Regions from separate parts of the Marinomonas sp. FW-1 genome, predicted to be linked through region 3. Evidence: predicted binding sites of a transcription regulator. Region 3 holds the regulator's gene; each other region holds the start of a gene.
The links. Region 3 encodes PhoB, which activates phosphate uptake and scavenging genes when phosphate is short. Its sites were predicted from a motif close to TGTCATANNNNTGTCANA; they were not measured.

Region 1: the regulator PhoB is predicted to act here: its motif matches at 1,633-1,650, upstream of C1X04_RS05075 (PhoX family phosphatase).
Region 2: the regulator PhoB is predicted to act here: its motif matches at 3,139-3,156, upstream of ugpB (sn-glycerol-3-phosphate ABC transporter substrate-binding protein UgpB).

What each region holds. Positions count from the first base shown of each region.
Region 1 is NZ_CP025987.1:1,081,585-1,086,036, reverse strand. Features, by position in the region: gene C1X04_RS05075 (PhoX family phosphatase) at 1-1,506, opposite strand, end outside; gene C1X04_RS05070 (MmcQ/YjbR family DNA-binding protein) at 1,784-2,197, opposite strand; gene C1X04_RS05065 (ABC-F family ATPase) at 2,303-3,886, opposite strand; gene C1X04_RS05060 (hypothetical protein) at 4,116-4,452, opposite strand, start outside.
Region 2 is NZ_CP025987.1:429,456-433,907, reverse strand. Features, by position in the region: gene ugpE (sn-glycerol-3-phosphate ABC transporter permease UgpE) at 1-804, opposite strand, end outside; gene ugpA (sn-glycerol-3-phosphate ABC transporter permease UgpA) at 801-1,679, opposite strand; gene ugpB (sn-glycerol-3-phosphate ABC transporter substrate-binding protein UgpB) at 1,778-3,079, opposite strand; gene C1X04_RS01975 (Hpt domain-containing protein) at 3,300-3,647, opposite strand; gene C1X04_RS01970 (ATP-binding protein) at 3,691-4,452, opposite strand, start outside.
Region 3 is NZ_CP025987.1:3,892,275-3,896,726, forward strand. Features, by position in the region: gene C1X04_RS18045 (HDOD domain-containing protein) at 1-314, shown strand, start outside; gene C1X04_RS18050 (chorismate lyase) at 321-896, shown strand; gene ubiA (4-hydroxybenzoate octaprenyltransferase) at 893-1,747, shown strand; gene phoB (phosphate regulon transcriptional regulator PhoB) at 1,832-2,527, shown strand; gene phoR (phosphate regulon sensor histidine kinase PhoR) at 2,524-3,870, shown strand; gene C1X04_RS18070 (response regulator) at 4,000-4,452, opposite strand, start outside.

The sequences.
Region 1 (4,452 bases), 1.2 Mb from region 3:
AGCTAATACAAACAAATCCCACTTAAATTCCTTGTGAGTATGATCTGCGTCCATTGGCATCCAACGCACGATTTGACCAAAGTTGTTTTTAACTCGCGGGTTTGGACCACCAGCTGGCGTAGCATCTCCACCTGCATTTGGCTTAACTCCACGGTTTTTGTTGTTCGTCAATGAGCAATACACTTCTGTTTTATGCGGGTGAGACGCCACCCACTCTGGACGGTCCATCGTAGTCGCTCCCACTTTAGAAGCCGCCATACGGGTATGAATGGCAATTTCAGCCTCCGTCATTCCCGTTGTCTTAGGCGTTAACGCTAACCACTCGCCGCGGTTATTATCATGGAATTTGGCAACGTAAAGAGTCCCTTCTTCCAGTAGGTCGCGATTATTACCACCAGCCAAGTATTTATGCTTGGAGATAAAACGATACAGAAATTCGCCACGCTCATCATCGCCAAGATAAACAACAACGTGACCGTTCGCAGCAATAGTTAATTCGGCATTTTCATGTTTAAAGCGACCTAAAGCAGTACGTTTTTTCGGGCGAGAAGTCGGATCTAATGGATCGATTTCAACAATGTAACCGAAACGATTTGGCTCATTAGGCTCTTTGACAAGATCAAAGCGATCGTCCGCCATCGCCCAGTTATAACGACCTTCCGTACTCACGCCGTAACGCTTAAACGCTTCGGGCATTTTGTAGTTCTTGTCACTTGCACTGAAGTAACCATTAAAGTTCTCTTCGCACGTCAAATAGGTACCCCAAGGCGTTTGTCCATTACCACAGTTATTCCAAGTTCCTTTGGCAACCAGCCCTTTAGGATCTTCTGAGGTTTGTAGCCATTTATGACCACGAGCAGGTCCTGTAATGTCCATTTCCGTATCCGCCGTGATTCGACGATTGTAAGGAGAATCCTGAACAATCCCCCATTTTCCGCCGCGCTCTGCTACTTCAATAATAGACACGCCGTGAGCCGCTTTGTTTTTACGCACATCATCAGCATTAGCAGGCATGCCATCAGCACGATTAGCATGAAGCGTTTTTTCATTAGTGTATTCGTTGTTGATGGCCATAATTTGTTTGCCATCTTTAGAAAAGAACGCCATGCCATCATTATGATCGCCAAAGGCCAATTCTTGTGAAGCGCCAGTACCACCTGTAGCGGCGTTAAAAGCAGGAGCATTACTGAATAAAGGATCACCCCAAGAGGCCAAAACCTCCCATTTATAACCTTCAGGGACAGTCACAGTATCTAACGTATTAGCTGCCACCTTGGTAAATGCAAGGCGTGATTCTGTGCTTCCTGCGGCAAGTGCTTTACTTGCTGCTAATGTTGTTGAGCCCATGACGAAAGCTCCGGCACCGACTGCTGCACCACCACTTAAAAAGCCACGACGTGACACCATTTTATGCGCAACTTCTTCAAATTCGACCACTTCAGGAGCGGGACGCACCAATTCATCTAACTCATCAAATCCTAGCTTTCTATCGTTTTTAATGCTCATAACACTGCCCTATTAATGATTAAAAATAGCCATTGGCGAGATTGATACCTAGGCATACTCTTTTTTGGTATTGCTCATGTCACTCTTCCTCTGGCAAGGAAACTGAAAAGTAACTTACCGAGAAAAGATGACATGAAAATGACAGTGTTGAGAAATTATGATTTATAGGCAGGATTACATAGGAAAGGATGGTTATCACTCAACCCGTAGAAAAAATATACGCTTTAAAAAATAGTATGGATAAGCCTAAAGCCAGCAGTCGCATTTATACAATAGATCAATGTTGCTTGTGGTTGTTTTCAGCCATTATTTCGGAGTACAAATTCGACTTTCCGTGTCGAACTTCTAAGCCTTCTCGTATAGACTTTTTTAACCCCTTAACCACCAAACTGTAGGAGTGATCGATTTGCCTTTGAATTTCGCCCATAGGCAATTCACCAGACAGAACAATCGAATTCCAATGTCGTTTATTCATGTGATAAGCAGGAATGACATCAGTAAAAATATCACGCAACTCAATAGCATGATCTGGAAGGCATTTCAGGTTTAAGAGTGGCGCACCCTGTTTCTTTATTAACAATGCAAACATCTTTCCCTGTACTTTGAACACGGCCGTATAATCATCGAATGGGTAATATTCTTCTGCCTCAGGTTTAGAAAGCAGATATTGTTTAAGTGATGTTGAATCCAAAATAGCGTCCTTATCATGCGTCAAAACAGTCATCAGTATAAAACAAAAAAGCCACTTACTGACATTCAGTAAGTGGCTTTAAACAGAGGTAAAATCTATCTAAGGTTAGCCTTGATGAGCCAAATATTCGTCATAAGTCCCTTGGAAATCAATAACCTTTTGTCCCTTAATTTCAATCACTCGATTTGCCAAAGAGGAGACAAACGCCCTATCGTGACTAACAAAGATCAAGGTGCCATCAAAATCTAACAAGGCGTTGTTTAACGCTTCAATTGCTTCCATATCCATATGGTTAGTCGGCTCATCCATCACTAAAACGTTTAGGTCCATCATCATCAACTTACCAAATAACAAGCGGTTTTTCTCACCACCCGAACAAACGCGTACTTTTTTATTGAAGTCATCTGCCGTAAAGAGCAAGCGCCCCAACATAGCTCTAACTTTAAGATCATCATGTTTCGCAGTACGCCATTTCGACATCCAATCAAATAATGTCAAATCGCAATCGAAGTCTTCGGTGCTGTCTTGTGGACAGTAACCAATTACCGCGTTTTCAGCCCATTTCACTTCACCCTGCTTGGCTTCTAGCTCTTTCATCAAGCAACGTAAGAATGTGGTTTTACCTGCACCGTTTTCACCAATAATCGCTAACCGAGAGCCCGCCTCTAGAATCATATTGCCGCCGGTAAACAGCAATTCATCAAAGCCATGCCCCAAATCTTCTAAGATCAACGCATGACGATGAAGCTTCTTGTCTTGCTTGAAGGTCAAAGAAGGCGTCATACGGCTCGACTGTTTTACTTCCGCCAATTCGATTTTTTCTAACTTTTTCGCCCGTGAGCTGGCTTGCTTTGCCTTAGAAGCATTGGCCGAGAAACGATTAACAAAGGCTTGAAGATCGTCCATTTCTGCACTCTTCTTCGCATTTTCAGTTAATAATTGTTCACGAATCAAAGACGAGGCTTCCATGAAATATTCGTAGTTACCTGGGTAAATACGCAACTCACCAAAGTCGATATCCGCCATGTGAGTACACACAGAGTTTAAAAAGTGACGGTCGTGGGAGATGATAATCATGGTGCATTTACGTTGATTTAACACACCTGCTAACCAGTTAATGGTATGGATATCCAAGTTGTTAGTTGGTTCATCTAGCAACAAAATATCAGGATTAGCAAACAATGCCTGTGCTAGCAAAACACGAAGTTTCCAACCCGGTGCAACTTGACTCATTAAGCCAAAATGAAATTCTTCTGCGATGCCCGCTTCCAATAAAATGTCGCCTGCGCGACTTTCTGCACTGTAACCATCCATTTCAGCAAATTCAGCTTCTAGCTCACCAGCACGCATGCCGTCTTCTTCGCTCATTTCTGGTTTAGCATAAATCGCATCTCGCTCTTGCTTAACCTTCCATAGCGCCACATCGCCCATAATAACCGCATCGACAACCGTGTATTCTTCAAAAGCAAACTGATCCTGACTTAAGGTACCGACTTTTTCACCAGGCGTGATAGACACGTTACCAGACGTTGGCGTCAGCGCCCCACTGAGGATTTTCATGAAAGTAGACTTGCCACATCCATTCGCGCCTATTAAGCCATAGCGATTACCGTTACCGAATTTTGCAGAGATGTTTTCGAACAATGGCGTTGCGCCAAATTGCATGGTGATATTAGCCGTGGAGATCAAAGGATAAAGCCCTAAACAAAAAGAAAAGAAAAACGTTTATACAGACCACAAAAGCAGGGTCAGAAGACAAACACAAAGATGGGCGAATATAGAGACTTAAGGCCCCAAAGTCGAGGATTAAGTGCCGTTTTTTTGAACAAGTCGGTCTAATAAAGGCTATTGATTATTTAACGAACCTATAATGCTCATTCTCGGTGCGAAATTACTCTAAAAATCTCACAAGACTGAATTATACATTCGTATTTTCGGGAGGGATGGCTGCTTCAGAAGGCGCTTTATCGTCTTCATCTACTGGCATTTCTGACTCATTCTTAGTTGGCTCATTATTCATGTAAGCCGCAACCTGAGCCACCAAAAAGCTGGCCACATCTCGACTTGCGCCATTAAGTAAGTTTTTTCGGGCCTTTCTTGTAATATCAAGCTGAGTACTTGCCCCTAAGGCAAAGCTAGCCAGTAAGCCTGTTGGACTGGTTGCTGTATCAAGTAAATTATCAGCCGCTTTGTCACGAGACGCCTTTGCACGTTTTTCTAAAATTTGTGTGCGAAAATATAGGCGTTCTCGCTGT
Region 2 (4,452 bases), 500 kb from region 3:
GCCTATCACTACCGCAACAGGTGGCAACATCGCTAATAAGGTGGTTGCCATAATTTGGTTCCATGCGATATCACCATCGGTCACCGACAGCATGCGTTTAATACTCATCACCAAGGTGTAATAAGCATCGTCTGTCGTAATCAACAAAGGCCATAGATATTGATTCCAGCCATAAATAAACAAGATCACAAACAAGGCCGCGATATTGGTTCTCGACAAAGGCAGCAAGATGTCAAAGAAGAAACGCCATGGCCCAGCACCATCGATTCGCGCCGCTTCCACCAGCTCGCCAGGAATACTCAAAAAGCATTGACGGAACAAAAACGTCGCGGTTGCACTGGCAATCAAAGGCAGCGTTAACCCTGTATAGCTATTGAGAAGGTCCAAATTCGCCACCACCTCGTAGGTTGGCACAATCCGCACTTCAACTGGCAACATCAAGGTCATGAAGATGATCCAAAAACACAGGTTACGAAACGGAAAGCGAAAGAACACAATGGCGTACGCTGATAACAAGGAAATGATGATTTTACCGAAGGTAATACCAAGCGCCATGATCAGAGAGTTCAGCATCATAAACCAGACTGGCGTATCGACGCCGTTACCGGCCTCTTCAAACAACACCGTTCCCCATGTTTCTGCACCGGCATCGCCAAACCATAAGGGAATGTGCCCAACACCAAATGCCGAAGCAGGATGCGTCGACGCCACCAGTGCCATCCAAACGGGTAATGCAACCAAGCCAATACCCAGCAATAATGTCGCGTGGCTAGCAAAAGTTAACCAAGGTCGATTTTCGATCATGAGTACTGCACCTTACGCTCAATAAAACGAAATTGAATAACTGTCATCAAACCGACAATCGCCATCAGCACAACAGATTGCGCTGCCGACCCGCCAAGATCCAAACCAACAAAACCGTCATCGAACACTTTATAAACTAGGGTTGTGGTGCTTTGCCCTGGACCACCTTTGGTCGTCGCATCAATCACACCGAAAGTTTCAAAGAAGGCATAAACTAGATTAACAACCAATAGGAAAAAGGTCGTCGGAGACAAGAGCGGAAATACAATCGTCCAAAACCGCTTAAAAGGGCTGGCACCGTCAATCGCAGCCGCTTCAATAAGCGAACGCGGCACCGCTTGCAAACCCGCTAGGAAGAATAAAAAGTTATAGCTAATTTGCTTCCAGGTCGAGGCAATCACCACTAAGATCATCGCTTGGTTGCCATCAAGATAATGATTCCAGTCGACACCCGCCGACTTCAACCACAGGGCAATCGGCCCCATGCTCGGATCAAATAAAATCCACCACAACACACCCGCCAATACTGGCGCGACAGCGTATGGCCAAATCAATAATGTTTGATACGCTAACTTGCCACGAATCACACGGTCCGCCATCACAGCTAAAAACAGCGCCAGCGACATGCCCACAATGGCAACGGAAAAACTGAATACCAAGGTCGTTAACATAGACTGGTAATACAAAGGGTCGGTAAACAAATCGATAAAGTTTTCCAAACCGATAAATTCACGACTCAAGCCAAAGGCGTCTTCTTGATAAAACGCTTGTTCTAAGGCTTGTTCAGCAGGCCAAAGAAAGAAAATCGCTGTGACCAACAATTGTGGTAACAACAACAGCCAAGGTAGGCCTTTTTGAGGAAAGGTAACTGTCATCGGACAATCCAAACAAAAGAGAACAACAAATAAAAAAACGAGCCAACTCAGAAAGAAAAAACGCCCCTATGCAAAAAACATAAGGGCGCGATTTTTATTTACTTGTTCGCTTTTTCAAATCGACGCAGTTGCGCATTACCACGTTCAACAGCCGTATTAAGAGCTGTTTGTGCGTCTACTTTACCGCTCCAGACAGACTCTAAAGCCTCATCGATAATGCCACGAACCTGTACAAAGTTGCCAAAACGCAAACCTTTCGTATTGGCCGTAGGAGTGCCTGTCGTCATTTGCTTAACGCCGGTTTCTGTGCCTGGGTTCGCCTTGTAGAAGCCTTGCTCTTTGGTCAAATCATAGGCCGCTTTAGTAATTGGCAAATAACCAGAGAACTGATGCCAGTCCGCCTGCACAGACGCTTTAGACAAATAGCTTAGGAAAGAAGCCACGCCTTTATATTCTTCTTTAGAATGACCTTGCAGCACCCACAAAGATGCGCCGCCGATAATGGTGTTGGAAGGCTGCTTAACCTTTCCTTCCCAATATGGAAGTTCACTCACACCAAAGTCGAATGTCGCGTTACGTTTAATGCCCGCGTAACCAGCTGAGGACTCAGTAAACATTGCGCATTCTTGGCTGTAGAATTTTGCAGCGCCATCGTTGGTGCGGCCAGAGTAACTAAAAATGCCACTCTTTTGCCATTCGCCCATTTTTTCTATATGAGCAACTTGCAAAGGACCATTAAATTTAAATTCTGTACCCAGACCTGCAAAGCCGTTTTCCAACGTTGCAAAAGGAACATTATGACGAGCGCTTAGGTTTTCCAATTGCACCCAAGACTGCCAAGCGGTTGTAAAGCCACAGCTAACGCCAGACGCCAACAATTTCTTCGACACACTTTCTACTTCTTGCCATGTTTTAGGCGCTTGGCTAATGCCTGCTTTTTTGAACAGATCTTTGTTGTAATACAAAACAGGTGTGGAACTGTTGAAAGGCATAGAAAGCATTTCGCCGTCAGTGTTCGAGTAATAACCCGTCACGGCGCTCAAGTAAGCACTTTCATCAAATGCCTGACCTGAATCTTTCATCAATTTGTAGACAGGATAAATCGCGCCTTCGGCCGCCATCATGCTCGCCGTACCCACTTCGAATACTTGCACAATGGCAGGCTGCTGTTTCGCACGAAACGCAGCAATCGCTGACGTCATCGTTTCGGTATAGTTGCCTTTATAGACAGGTTTTACTTCATAATCGCTTTGTGAATCATTAAAGGCTTTGGCAATCTCGTTGACCTTTTCACCATTTGCACCACCCATTGCATGCCACCATTCCACCTGCGTGGCAGCAAAGGCTGAACTTGCCATAGATAAACCAATAACAACTGACGCTAACTTCAAATTATGCATTTCCGTGTTCCTCACAATGAGTTTTTATTAGAAAAGAAAGAACCACTATAGAAAGAAAATATTTCACTTTGATGATAAATAGGTTTCATTTGAAATACAATAAACATTCAAATGAAACCAAAAACCGAAGAAAGGATAAAATTAAGCCAACGAAATCACCCGGTACAGCTGTATAAAAACAGCCATACCTGTGGATAATGAGAAAAATGAAGGGAAGGAATTAATGTAAAACGTGTTGTTTAAGCGCATAGACAAGCGCGTCGAATTCTTCTTTTAACATGCCATAACGGGATGAAATTACCTCAACACTGCCCTGCTTATAGAGCATTTCCATTTCTGCAATCAGCTTACAAAAACGATTACCAGACACTTCTAATGCAGCGCCTCTTAAACGGTGCGCCACTAATGAAAATTCCCCCCACTCTTGGTTAACAATATGCGCATGCAATATGTCCAATAAGCCTTGTGCTTCCTTAATAAACTCAGCAGCCACCAGCGCCATCAATTCTTCATTGCAGGCTAGGCGATTACTGTAATCGGTGCTATCAAACACTTGCGGCTCAATCATCACGAAAAATCCCTATATCTATGAGCATATTCAACATATCGCCTTATGAAAGCCACTTTGTAAGAATCGCTGTTAACTTTTCCTGTGAAATCGGTTTTGCAATATGGTCATTCATACCAGCAGCAAAACATTCGTCTTCATCGCCTTTCATCGCATTGGCACTAAGCGCGACAATCGCAACATCAGACGGCGTTGCGCCCCCTGTCGATTGACGAATCACCCGTGTTGCTTCATAACCGTCCATTTCTGGCATCTGACAATCCATAAAGATCATATCAAACTTAGTGGCTTGGGCTTCTTCCACGGCTTTTTGACCATCACTAGCCACCACAACCTCGACGCCATATAAGTTTAATAATCCTTTAGCCACAATCTGATTGGTTAAATTATCTTCTGCTAACAAAACCTTGGCATTAAAGACAGGACGCCCTTCTGGTGTGTTTTCCGTTTCTTTCGCAGTCATTATCTCCTCTCCTTCCAATACAGGTTTTATATTCTCTAATACTTTCAACAAAGACCGGATAAAAACAGGCTTAGTTAACCTATCGATGTATTTCCCTTTCTCAGGCTCTACATCGGAACACCCATGCAATAAAATTTGCGGCACCGATTTATCCGCACAAACGGCCTCCCATGCCAACACATCAGACTGGCTTCCAGCCGCTAAAGCATCGGCATCCAAGAACACAAACTGACCCATCACCTCTTTTTCAGACAAGGCTTGTGTAAGATCGCAGCATACGTTGTGAGCAATACCAAGCGAGTCAAGTAACCCACTAACATACTCTCGACCAGTGTCATTAAT
Region 3 (4,452 bases):
TGGTTGAGATGCAAATTTTGCATTTCACCAAAGAGCAACTGGGTTCTTGGCTACTGCGTTACTGGAGTCTACCGGACAACATTTGGATGGCGATAAGATACAGTAAAAAGCCTCACTACTATGGAGAACACGCGATATTAGCGAAATTACTGTTTGTCTCTAATCAGCTACGCCATAACAATCCCATAGAGCCATCGGTGTTAGTCGAAATCGGATTGACGCTGGAAGAAGCAGAAGGCTGCCGTGATGCGATTTATCAGAAGTCTGCCGAGTTGCATAAAATGGTCGCCTTAATCAACAAAATGAACGCTTAATCTCATATGACGAAGATGCCTCAGGCGGTAATGAACCCATCTGCCGCACAACAGTTTGACTATCGCTGGTCTCCAGTACATCAAATTAATAAAATGAAAGTGCCGAAAAAGCTTTGGCCTTGGCTGATCACACAAGACTCCCTTACCGCAAAACTACACAGCGTGGGAGCATTAACTGTTGAAGTCCTTGATGACGCTTGGGGAACGCCCACAGTAAGAGAACGAAAGCGCCTAAAACTCAGCCCAAGAGACGCAGCACGTATTCGCACAGTACTGCTCAAGGTTGACGGAATCGCCGTGATTTATGCTCGCTCAGTTATTCCTGCAAAGTCCTTGAAAGGACATTGGCGACAAGTAAAACATCTACAAAACAAGCCATTAGGCGGCTATTTGTTCCAACATAGGCAGCTCAAGCGGAGCGCTATCGAAGTCACTCAATTACCGAAACATATGTTTCCAAACCAGCCCCAATCACTTTGGGCGCGGCGCTCTGTCTTCCACCAATTTGGTCCTGGGATATTGGTTAATGAAGCTTTTTTTGATGAAATACACCAGCTAAAATCACCGTTTGGAATAGTATGAACAAACTTAAAGACTACGCAGAATTAACACGATTCAACCGCCCTATTGGCTCATTTTTACTCATGTGGCCCACTTTATGGGCTTTATGGCTGGCCGCCGACGGCATGCCGCAGTGGCATCTGGTGATTATTTTTGTCTTAGGTGTTTTTAGTATGCGTTCAGCAGGTTGTGTGATTAACGACTACGCTGATAGGAAGGTCGACGGTCATGTTGAACGTACGAAAAACCGCCCGTTACCGTCGGGGCGAGTGTCTGAAAAAGAAGCACTTCTCCTCTTCTGTGCTTTGTCTATTTTGAGTTTTATCTTGGTTCTCTTTACTGACCTAAGAACGATTCTATTGTCGTTTGCAGGTTTAGGTCTGGCTGCTCTGTACCCGTTTATGAAACGCTACACACATCTGCCACAGTTATTTCTTGGCTTAGCCTTTTCATGGGCCATTCCCATGGCCTACAGCGCTCAGGGAGGTGATTTAACCGATCCCGAGCTATGGATGCTGTTTGTCGCAAACTGCTTTTGGACAATCGCTTACGACACCTATTATGCAATGACAGACCGTCCGGATGACCTAAAAGTGGGTATTAAATCTACTGCGATTTTGTTTGGTCGCCATGATTTATTCGTCATTGTTTGCCTACAAGGACTAACCTTGTCTTTATTGACTTGGATTGGCCTACTCGCTGGGCTACATTGGTTATACTTTGTGTCCCTTGTTGTCTGTGTTGGATTGTTCTATCAACAATTTAAACAAGCAAAAGAGCGCGATAGGCAAGCTTGCTTTCGTTCTTTCTTAGACAATAACCGCATTGGATACTGCGTCTTTATTGGCCTAGTACTAAGCTATTTAATGTAATATGTGGCAAAGTTGTGACAATGTAACCGAATTGTCACAATTGATCGCTTTAATAAAACCGTTCCTGAGATGAGGATGAATCCTGTGACCGGTAAAAAAGTATTAATTATTGATGATGAATCTTCCATACGCGAAATGATAGCCATCGCCCTTGAAATGGCGGGCTACGAGTATTTGGAAGCCGAAAATATCCAGCAAGCCCATGAGATCATTGTGGATCATCGACCAGACCTAGTGCTTGTCGATTGGATGATGCCTGGCGGCAGCGGTATCGAATTAACACGCCGCTTGAAAAAAGATACAACCACGGCTGAAATTCCCGTCATTATTCTGACGGCGAAAGGCGAAGAAGATAATAAAATACAAGGCTTAGAAGTCGGTGCCGATGATTATATTACCAAGCCTTTTTCACCAAGAGAGCTGGTCGCACGTCTAAAAGCCGTATTGCGTCGCGCAACACCACAGGGTGTTGATGAACCGATCGAAATCGAAGGTCTAACGCTTGACCCAATCAGCCAACGTGTCACCATTGGTAGTCGCCCTTTGGAAATGGGGCCAACAGAATACCGTTTGCTCAAATTCTTAATGACTCACCAAGAGCGCGCTTATTCTAGAGCACAATTATTAGATCAGGTATGGGGTGGTAACGTGTACGTTGAAGAGCGTACGGTAGACGTCCATATCCGTCGCTTACGCAAAGCCATTGGTAGTACCCATGATTTCTTGATACAAACTGTACGAGGAACAGGCTACCGCTTTTCAGCAAAAAGGTCCGTATGAAAACCATTTGGCGAAACACTATTCTTAGTTGGCTAGCAGGGTTAGCAGCCTGCGTTGTCATCGGTCTCATTATTGGGCAATTGTTAGGTGTTTTGCTGCTGTATGTTTTGGCGTCTTTGTATTGGCAGCTGTATCAGCTTTATCAATTCCATAATTGGTTACGGTATTCAGGGCGTGCAGCGCCCCCAGAAGCCAGTGGCATTTGGGGGGATGTGTTTGATGCAGTCTATCGTCTGCAGAAAAAACAACGTAAATCTAAACGTCGCATGCGCCAAGCATTAACACGCATTGAAAGCTCGACCACGGCCTTAAAAGAAGGCGTGATCATGGCAGACAATCAAGGCAATTTAGAATGGTGGAACAATTCTGCGGGGCATTTCCTTGGCTTAATTCGTCACACAGACCGTGGCCAAGTCATTACCAACATTGTCCGCAACCCAGATTTCTTCCGTTATTTTAGTCAAAAGCGTTTCGGAGAGCCTTTAATCATCAAATCTCCCGCCAAAGACGGTGTGTATTTAGAAATTCAAACCACTTTGTATGACAAAAATGATCACTTAATTTTTGTTCGCGATGTCACGCGTTTGCACTTACTAGAACAGATGCGTAAAGACTTTGTCGCCAACGCGTCCCATGAATTAAAAACGCCACTGACCGTAATTAAAGGGTATTTAGAAACCCTCGATATGTTTCGTGATAGCTTGCCAGTGAGTATGCAGAAAGGCATCGTCAATATGTCTGAGCAGTCAGAACGTATGGAACAGCTTATCGAAGATCTGTTGTTGCTTTCACGCTTAGAAAGCAACGACAAGCGTGAAGAAAATCAATGGCACAAAGTATCCAGCATCATAAGCTCTATCACCAGTGCTATGGGACCTATCCTCAAAGACTCGCATTCACTGTCTGTGCACATCCCTGAAGAAGCCCATTTATATGGTTCCTATAAAGAGCTGTACAGCGCATTTTCGAATCTTGTCGTCAACGCTATTAAATATTCACCCGATGGCGGAGCCATTACCATTAAGTGGGAATCAAGCGAATTTAATGGCGTATTTTCGGTACAAGATAGCGGAATCGGCATTGACCCTAGATACATTCCAAGACTTACTGAGCGCTTTTTTAGGGTGGATAAAGGGCGAGGATCCAAAACAGGCGGCACAGGCTTAGGTCTCGCAATTGTGAAGCATGTTCTCTTACACCATGAAGCCAAGCTACAGGTTCGCAGCCAACCTGGGCTTGGCAGTACCTTCTCGTGTCACTTCCCTGCTAACCGAACCCGCAATGATGCCGTCACGGCAGCTATTGCGATTACAACAGACGAAAACCAAGATTTCACAAAGTAAATGAACCACCCGCCCCAAAAGCGAGGAGGCATCGCTGTTTCATTAGATAGCAATAAGTTTTGTTCGTAGGCCATTTCCGCAAAAGCGGAAATGGCGATAATAACGATGGAGGGTGCTGTAAGTGAGGAGTTATAAACTATCAAACAACTGACTAATGAAGGTTTCTTTTTCGCTGTCTTGGTCGATCAAACTTAAGGTTACCGTCAAAAAGGTCGAATCGTGTTTTTTCTCAGTGGTTGCCACGGATTGAATATAATAGTTCAACCGATTAACTTTCCCACCAAATTCCAAATCCAATACGGCTTGGCCCAAAACCTGCGGCACAATGTCATCGCTTTTAATAAACATCGTGGCTTCCGTCTTACTGAACTGAATAACCATGCAACGGAATTGTTTACTCTCAAAACGCACCAAGGTCGGAATTTTCACATCTTTCACTGACACTGCAGGCACATCAGGATTAGTAAACTTGGTCGCTTGTACAGGACTAGACGCTTTACCCGCTCCCATCAAGACATCAAGTGACGCTGAACTCACGCCGCCGGGCGCCGCGGATTCACGTGGCTTTTGTGACGCCAGTTT